2 regions of the Nocardioides sp. AE5 genome follow, and region 1 is predicted to be linked to the other one. Evidence: riboswitches for the same ligand, from Rfam matches in the RefSeq annotation. Region 1 holds a riboswitch; the other holds the start of a gene.

The links. A riboswitch is a leader RNA that binds a small molecule or an ion and turns the genes downstream of it on or off. The one in region 1 is predicted to bind cobalamin.
Region 2: it holds a riboswitch for cobalamin, as region 1 does, so the genes downstream of both, Q9R27_RS16320 (ribonucleoside-diphosphate reductase subunit alpha) here and Q9R27_RS09510 (ABC transporter substrate-binding protein) in region 1, are expected to answer to the same signal.

Annotation. Positions count from the first base shown of each region.
Region 1 covers NZ_JAUZVI010000005.1:114,963-119,322, forward strand. The annotation lists gene Q9R27_RS09500 (iron ABC transporter permease) at 1-214, opposite strand, end outside; gene Q9R27_RS09505 (hypothetical protein) at 327-1,124, opposite strand; gene Q9R27_RS09510 (ABC transporter substrate-binding protein) at 1,121-2,164, opposite strand; cobalamin riboswitch at 2,222-2,402, opposite strand; gene Q9R27_RS09515 (nitrite reductase) at 2,473-3,366, shown strand; gene Q9R27_RS09520 (Uma2 family endonuclease) at 3,458-4,102, shown strand; cobalamin riboswitch at 4,084-4,211, shown strand; gene Q9R27_RS09525 (precorrin-8X methylmutase) at 4,242-4,360, shown strand, end outside.
Region 2 covers NZ_JAUZVI010000013.1:2,455-6,814, forward strand. The annotation lists gene Q9R27_RS16320 (ribonucleoside-diphosphate reductase subunit alpha) at 1-2,382, opposite strand, end outside; cobalamin riboswitch at 2,508-2,730, opposite strand; gene Q9R27_RS16325 (methyltransferase domain-containing protein) at 2,782-3,930, opposite strand; gene Q9R27_RS16330 (nicotinamide-nucleotide amidohydrolase family protein) at 3,952-4,360, opposite strand, start outside.

The sequences.
Region 1 (4,360 bases):
CGAGGCCTCCGCCGACGATGGCCGCCAGGATCACGCGTGGTGCCCGGATGTTCCACACGATCCGGTCCTCCACCGACCCGTCGGCGCCGCCGGTGATCCGTGCCTGCCACACGTCGACGACGTCGGCGAAGGAGATGTGGGTCGGGCCGAACATGGTGCCGGCCGGCAGGCTGACCAGGAGCGCGACGGAACTGACGATGAGCAGGGGCACCACCGGGACCCGTCGCATTCCGGCCGGGACGGGACCTGCGGTCCGCGCATCGTTTCCCGTTCCGGGTTCCGGCACGGCCGTGGTCTCCCCGGCACTGTCGCGCCGCGTGGTGAGGTCACTGTGCGCCATCGGAAACCAACTCCAGGGGTTTCGGGGCCGCCCCAGCCAGCGTCTCCTGCCATCGGGACCGCACCTCGTCCTCGCCCAGGTCGCTGCACGAGGCACAGGCCCGCTTCTCCGGTGCCAGCCGGATCAGGCAGCAGGTGTGGCGGCGGTGGGCGAGGCTCTCGCCCCAGGGAGCCTCGACGGCCTCCCAGCTGATCGGCACGCTCGCCCAGGGCCAGACCGGCGCAGCCAGGCACGAGACGGCAGCACGACGTACGTCGGGGCGGGAGGCGGGAGCCACCCCGTCATGTGCACGCCGCCAGGCTCCGGCCACGGCCGCCGCGACATTGCCCCAGGCCACCTTCTCGGTGATCCTGGAAACGGTGCGTGACGCAGTGAGGATGCCCTCGAGGTGTGCGACGAGGTGCTCGGCCACCCCCGCGGGCGAGCACGGCGCCATTGCCTCGTCGAATGCAGGGACCCAGATCCCGACGGTTCGACCGTCCGCCAGCCGCACCCCCGTGTCGAGGTCGGCCAGCGGCAGTCCGCGACCGGTCAGCGCCCACCTCCCGACGGAGAGCGCCGCAACCCGTCCGGCGTACCCCTGCAGGGCACAGGATCCACCGACGACGAGGCTCGTCGAGCCGATGCCTGCGGCATAGGCACGCGCGATGCCCGGCCACACCGACGCCTCACGCAGTGCCGCGGAGCGATGCCACCCCTGCTCCGGGCCGGTGGGCGGCCCCTGGAGCAGGTAGGAGGCGGGGTCGGCCTCGGCAAGGCGGGTGAGGACCGCGTCCGGCGTCATCGCAGGTCGATGGTGCCGGTGATCCCCGACTCGGGCAGCAGGCCCAGTTCCTCCAGCCCGGCACGCAGTTGCTCGGCTGCCTCGATGTTGCCGTAACCGCTGGTGAACAGGGCCAGCGGCAGCACGATGATCCGGTCCTGCTGGACGGCCTCGGAGTCCTTCAGCGCGGCGTGCGTGCGGATCGTCTCGATCTTGGACGCGACCTCGTTCGGGTCATCGCTGCGGTAGTCCATCACCAGGATCGCGTCCGGGTCCTTGGCGGTGACCGCCTCCCAAGAGGCGCGGAACCAGGTGGTGTCCTCCTCGGCGAAGACGTTCTCGGCACCGGCCGCGTCGATGATGCCCTGCGGCGGACCGTTGCGGCCGGAGGTGTAGACGTCGGTGGTGGCGCTGTCGAAGAGCAGGATGCGCGGCGCGGCATCCCCCTGCGGTGCCGCCTCCAGCGCAGCCAGCCGCTCCTCGAGCTCGGCCAGCGCCTCGTCGGCCTTGTCCTCGTGGCCGGTGAGGATGCCGTAGTTCTCGATGTCGGCACGCAGCGCGTCCCACGGGCCCATCGTGCCGAGCTTTGACTCGGATCCGGCAGCAGAATCCTGCCGGCAGCTGTCGGAGATGACGTACGTCGCGATGCCCTGTCCCTCGGCGTCCTCGCGGGTCACCCCCGAGGAGCCGGAGAAGAGGCCGCTGTAGGAGCCGATCAGCAGGTCGGGGTCGGGGCCGACGATGGACTCGATCGAGATCGGGCTCTGCAGCCGCGGGACATCGCTGACGTCGACGTCGAAGAGCTCGTTCATCAGGGCGTCGTTGCCCGGCGAGAGGGACATTGCGGCGATCTGGTCGATGGCGCCGACCCGGAGCAGGGTCCCGATGTTGGCCGAGTTGCTGGTCGCGATCAGACGCTGGACGGGCACGTCGTACGTCGCCTGCTCGCCGCAGTTCTCGATCTGGGTGTTGCCCTCGGCCGTCGTGGCGTCGGAGCCGCAGCCGGCCAGCAGCAGGCCGCTCAGGGACAGGGTGGCGGCCAGCGCGGTGGCCTTGGACATGCGGTGCATGGCATTCCTCGGGGTCATGGCTCATGCGCGGAGCCAGCGGATGGGGACAGGGCGGACCCTGCTGCCAGCAGGTCTTCGGACTCGGGATCATCCGGACGGGACGTCTTCCCGGGAACGAGTCCCAGTGACGTGGTGTCCCGCCCGTCAACCCTCACCGCTGCGCGTCAGTCCCGGATTCCCACCGGGTTCCCTGGCTCGGTCGAGCTTGACTGGCAGGGCCACCCTAGGCCAACGGATCGGGCCCTGTCTCGCGGAGGCTCCCGGTGAGACCGAGGTCACCGGATGCCTACCATGTCCCAGTGACTTCCCGGACGCGTGGCGACCTCTGCCCCGGCGTACTGCGCCCGTGGCCCGCCGAGGACGGCGCACTGGTCCGGCTGCGGTTGATAGGTGGCGAGGTCTTGCCACGGTCTCTGGCGGCACTGATGGAGGTCGCCACCGCGTTCGGCAACGGCACGGTCCACCTGACCCGTCGCGCCAACCTGCAACTGAGGGCGCTGCCGTCCAGCGATGGGTGCCTCGATGCCGACGTGGTCGCGGCGATCGCTGCGACCGGGCTGCTGCCCGTGCCGAGCCATGAACTGGTCCGCAACGTGCTGGTCTCGCCGTTGACCGGCCTCGACGCGCCACAACCGTGTCGGTTGCTGTCACCTGGTGACAGTGAACGACACGTCAACGCGGGCCGGGTGGATCTGCGGCCGATGGCGGCGGCGCTGGACGAGGGCCTGTGTGCCGATCCGGTGTACGCCGGTCTGTCGGCGCGGTTCCTCTTCGTCCTCGACGATGGCCGCGGGGACGTCATCGACCGCCGTGGTGACCTCGGCCTGATCGCCCTGGACGCGTCACGGTGCCAGGTGCGGGTCGGTGACGAGTGGGGCCCCGTCGTCGCCGTGGACGATGCGGTCCCGTTGCTGCTGGACCTGGCCCGGGCCTTCGTCGCCGCCCGCGGGACCGGGCCGGAAGCCCCGTGGCACGTCAACGAACTGTCGGACCTCCTGCATCCCGTGGTCCCTGCGGATCCGGCCACCCGGGTGCGCAGCGAGCCGCCGGCGTACGGCGTCCTGGCGACAGGCATCGAGCATGTGCCGGTGCCGGACGGACTCCTCGATGCGAGCCTGCTGGCGCAGTTGCTGGAGCGGCACCCGGCCCGCCTGGTGGTCACTCCGTGGCGGTCCGTGATCGCCTGCACCTGAGCCTGTGGATGACGCCTGCGCCAGGGTCGCGTTCGGTGGCAACCTCCTTGCATGCGGACACCATGCGAGGAGATGAGGCACCATGGGAGTCATGACCACCCTGCCGTGGGGACGGCCCCTGACCCGCGAGGACCTCGACCGGGTCCCCTGGATCGGCACGGACGTCGAACTGGTCGACGGGTCGGCGGTCCTCACCCGTGAGCGCGCACCCTTCACGTCGGAGGACCGGGAACGGCTTCCGGAGGACGGTCGTCGACATGAACTCATCGGCGGGGCCCTCGTCATGACGCCGGCACCCGCACCACGGCACCAGTTCGTGTCGGGCAATCTCTTCCGCGTTCTCGACAGGGCGTGCCCGGACGCTCTCGCCGTCCTCTACGCCCCGGTGGATGTGATCCTCGCGGCGGGCACCGTGGTCGAGCCCGACCTCCTCGTCGCTCCGCGGGCGGCCTTCTCGGCGACGAACCTTCCCGTCCCGCCGCTCCTCGCCGTCGAGGTCCTCTCCCCGAGCACCCGACGCCTGGATCTCGGTCGCAAGCGTGATGCCTACGAGCAGGCGAGGGTCGCGGCGTACTGGGTGATCGATCCGGACAACGGCGAGTTCATCGCTTGGCAATTCGAGGACGGTTGCTTCGCCGAGGTGGCCCGGATCGGTCCCGGTGATGCCTGGTCCGCCGAGGTGCCGTTCCCGGTCACCGTCCGGCCCGCCGACCTGATCGAGCCGGGCACGATCTAGGCTGCCCTCGTCCTGTGGGGCAGGAACCCGGTGCGAGTCCGGGGCGGTTCCGCCACTGTGAGGTGCATCTGCGCCGAGCCAGACACTGGCCGCAGGACATCACCATCCGCTGATGGGGCGAGAACCCCGAGGAGTGACGATGTCCCTGACCAGGCCGCCCAAGCGCTACGAATACATCGATGACGGCGCGGCGATCTATCTCGACTCGTTCGCCACGATCCGGGCCGAGGCCCGCCTCGACCACCTGCCCGCCGGTGC
Region 2 (4,360 bases), on a different contig from region 1:
GAAGCCGCGGCGAGCCCCACCGGAACCCAACGCTGCGGCCTTGTTCACCTTGACCGTGCTCTGCTCCGCGGTGTGCCGCGGCATCATGTGCAGGTAATAGGTGGTCTTCACGCCCATCCGCCACGCATCGGCGTACAGGTCGACCATGTTGTTCACGCTGCGATCTGCCAGGTAGATGTTGCGGCTGATCGCCTGGTCGATCCACTTCTGGGCACGTGCGGCGACCTGGAGGAAGGCGCGCCCGTCCAGCTGGAACGAGGTGCGGTAGATCTCCACCAGTTCGGCGGGGATGTCGTGCTCGTCGGCCACCTTGGACAGGTCGCCCTGGTGGCGGAGCAGGTCCTCGCGCACGGTGTCCCACAGGCCCAGCGCCTTGAGGTCGTCGACCAGGTTGCGGTTGAGCTCCAGGAACTTGCCCGCGCTGGTGGACCGGCTGAACATCTGGCTGAACTGCGGGTCGAGACCGGGCGTGGTGCCGGCGACGAGGCCGATCGAGGCGGTGGGCGCGATCGCCAGCAGCGTCGAGTTGCGGATCCCACCGGCCACCTTGGTGCGCAGTGCGTCCCAGTCCAGCCGGGTGGTCCGGTCCACCTCGACCGGGGTGCCCCGGTCCGCCTCGAGCAGGTCCAGGGAGTCGATCGGCACCATGCCCTGGCTCCACCGCGATCCCTCGAAGTTGGGATAGGCGCCCCGCTCGCGGGCCAGGTCGGCCGAGGCATCGATGGCGTGCCACGAGACGAACTCCATGACCTGGTCGATCAGGTCGTAGGCCTCGGGCGTTGCGTAGGAGTAGCCGAAGCGCTCCACGATGTCGGTGAAGCCCATCACCCCCAGCCCCAGTGCCCGGTTCAGCTCGTTGGAGCGCTCGGATTCAGGGACCGAGGAGATGGTGATGTCGATCAGGTTGTCGAGCTGGCGCACTGCGAGCCGGGCGGACGCGGCCAGCCGGTCCCAGTCGATGCGGGCACCCTGCCGGCGGCCGGTGACATGGGTGGAGAGGTTGATCGAGGCCAGGTTGCAGACCGAGACGTTGTCCCGGTCCTGCGGCAGGCAGATCTCGGTGCACAGGTTGGACAGGTGGATGGTCCCGGTGTTGTGGTTCAACGCCCGGGTGTTGATCGTGTCCTTCCACGTCAACCACGGGTGCGAGGTGGACTGCAGCGAGGTGAGGATCGCCTTGAACTGCTCCCGGGCGCCGATCTTCTTGTGCCGCAGCTGGCCTGCCTCGGCCTGCGCGGCGTACTCGGCGTACCGCTGGGAGAAGGCAGCGCCGGTGAGTTCGACCAGGTCGGGCACTTCGGCCGGGTCGAAGAGGTACCACGGCTGGTCGGCGTCGACCCGCTTCATGAATTCGTCCGAGATCCACACCGCGGTGTTGGCGGTCCGGGTACGCCGGTAGGGGTCACCGGAGTTCTGCCGCAGGTCCAGGAAGGCCGGGAAGTCCAGGTGCCAGTTCTCCATGTAGAAGCAGAGCGCGCCGAACTTCTTGCCGCCGCGGCTGACCGCGCGCAGCGTCGAATCGATGGTGTGCATGAACGGGATCGGCCCGGTCGAGGTGGTGTTGTTGGACTTGATTGGTGAACCCTCGGCGCGCAGCTTGGTGACCGAGAGGCCGATGCCGCCGGTGCCCTTGGTCAGCCACATCACGTCGCGCACCGACTTGGCGATGTGCTCGATCTCGTCCTCCATCTGCATCACGAAGCAGTTGGAGAGCTGGCTGTACGACGTACCGGCGTTGACCAGGGTGGAGCCTGCGGCGAGGTACTCCAGGCGCGACATCTTGTCGTAGAAGCGCAGCGCTGCCGCGTTCGGGTCCTCCTCGTTCAAGGCCAGCCCCATCGCGACCCGCATCCAGAAGAACTGCGGCATCTCCATCGGGCGGCCGTCGGGGGAGTTGATCATGTAGCGGGTGCGCATGGTCTGCACACCGATGTAGCGCAGCAGGTCGTCGCGCCCGGGGTCCAGTGCGGCGCCGAGCCGCTCCAGGTCGAAGAGGTCGCGCAGGCGCGTGTCGAGCAGGCCGAGTTCGACGCCGCGGACGATGAAGGCGACGAACGCCTCGGCGTGGAAGGCGTAGACCTCGTCGCGGGTCACGCCCTCGCCGAAGATCGCCTTGTAGAAGCTCTTCACCAGCAGCCGCGACGCGATGGTGTCGTAGGCCGGGTCGTCCTTGACGTTCTGCAGCGCGACCTGGACGACGGCCTGGTCGAGTTGCTCGCTGGTGATGCCGTCGAAGAGCGTGATCTCCAGCTCCGAGCGGAGCTGGGTCGCCCTGGCGACCTGGTCGTCGAGGCCGGCAGCGGCCTCCTCGATGGAACGCGCGATCTCGTAGCCGTCGTAGTCGACCCTGGATCCGTCTCGCTTGATGACCTTGATCGTCATCGGTTCACCCCTCGTGAATCCTCGTGTGATGACGCTGCCCGCGTCGTGCGAGGAGAGGAGGGGGCGCCGACGCCAACGCGCCGCTGTCGATCCCCTGACCTTCCCTCGAGGTCGCGGACCCCCGTCGTCGATGACGGGGCACTGGCAGGTCTTCGGACTCGCGGGCGTTCTCTCGGCGTTCGTGCTGTCGAGATTCCTACTGTCCGTCGCTTCCCAGGCTGTTCGCCCAGTGCTGTTGACGGAGTTCGTTCCCACTCACCGCTGCGGGGCAGTTCCGGTCTCTCACCGGATTCCCTCTTGCGACGACTCCTCTGGCTGAGGAGCCGGACCAGCTGCGGTCGCCACTATATACATGAATTCCATCGATGTAACTACCCACATCTTGTGGTGGACCGGATTTCAGGCCTGCGCCGGGGGATCCCGTTCGAGGAGCACCATGACCTCGTGGTGGCCGGTCTGCGGGAACATGTCGAAGAGCCGCGCCGCGATCGGGCGCAGCCGTGGCATGGCCGCAAGATCCGCGGCGAGCGTGGTCACGTTGCAACTAGAGTAGAGGACATGGCGCGGTCCGTGCTCGTCCAACCGTGCGCACAAGGCCGCCCCGATGCCGCGCCGCGGTGGGTTCACCACGACCAGGTCGGGACCGCTGCGCCCGGTCAGCACCGGGTCGTCGAGCATCCGGGTCGCATCGCCGGCGTGCCACTCGTGGTGGCCCCGGGCAAGCGCTGCGCCACTGAGCCTGGCGCTGGCCACGGCCTCGGCCGATGACTCCACACCGACCACGCGGTCGGCACCGTGGCCCAGCGCATGCAGCGCGAAGCCGCCCACGCCGCAGTAGAGGTCCCACACCTCGCTCGGCCGGAGATCGGCGATCCACGCACGCGCCTGCGCATAGAGCGCCGCGGCGACGGCCGTGTTGGTCTGGAAGAAGCTGCGGGTGCGCAGGTGCAGGGTCACGTCGTTGACCCGCATCGGCAGGGAATCTTCCGGAGTGAGCACGTGCTCCTCGTCGCCCTCGATGATCGCCTTGTGCTCGGGCTGCAGGTTGGCGCTGACGACGCGCAGGCCGGACAGCTCCTCGCGCAGCAGCGCGAGCCCGTCGCGGATCCGCCGCAGTTGCCCGGGGGAGCGGAGCACGAAGCGGAGCATCAGCTCGTCGTCGGGGGAATGGGTGAGCAGGACGTGCTTGAGCTCCCCGGTGCGTCGCGGCACGTCGTACGGCGTCAGGCCGAGCTCGGCGACGAGTCGCGGCATGGTGCGCACGGCCTCCGCGAGGCCGGGCTCGTAGAGGCCACAGTTGGTCAGGTCGATCCCGTGCTGGTCGCGGTCCAGGATGCCGAGCACCGGTGCGCCGCGGGTGCCGGCGGCGACCAGTTTCGCCTTGTTGCGGAAGCCGGACTCACGGCTCGCCACGGGTGGCAGCCAGGCAAGACCGGTCGGCAAGGTCGCTGCCACCTGTCGCTGCTTCTCGGCCAGTTGCGCGTCGTACGGCGTCCCCATCAGGGCGCACGAGCGGCACCTGCCCGCCTCGAAGTGGCCACATTGCACCGGGCCACGGTAGTCGAAGCCTCAGGCGGTACCAGCGGTGACGGCCTCGAGCAGCAACTCCAGCGCCTGCTCGGTGGCCCCACGGCGTACGGCGTCGCGGTCGCCGGGCAACTCCAGTCGCCGGTGCCACGTGGTGGAGGCGCTCGCCACGGCGATGTGGACCAGGCCGACGGGCTTCTCTGGTGTGCCGCCTCCCGGACCGGCCACACCGGTCGTGGAGACGCCGTACGTCGTGTCTAGGCGTGCGCGCGCCCCGGCCGCCATCGCACGCGCGACCTCCTCACTCACCGCACCCACCCGCGCGAGAAGGTCAGCGCTCACCCCGACCTGGCTCGTCTTCGCCTCATTGGCATAGGTGACGAAACCGCCGACGAGGTACGCCGACGACCCGGGCCGGTCCGCCAACCGCGACGCGACCATCCCCGCGGTG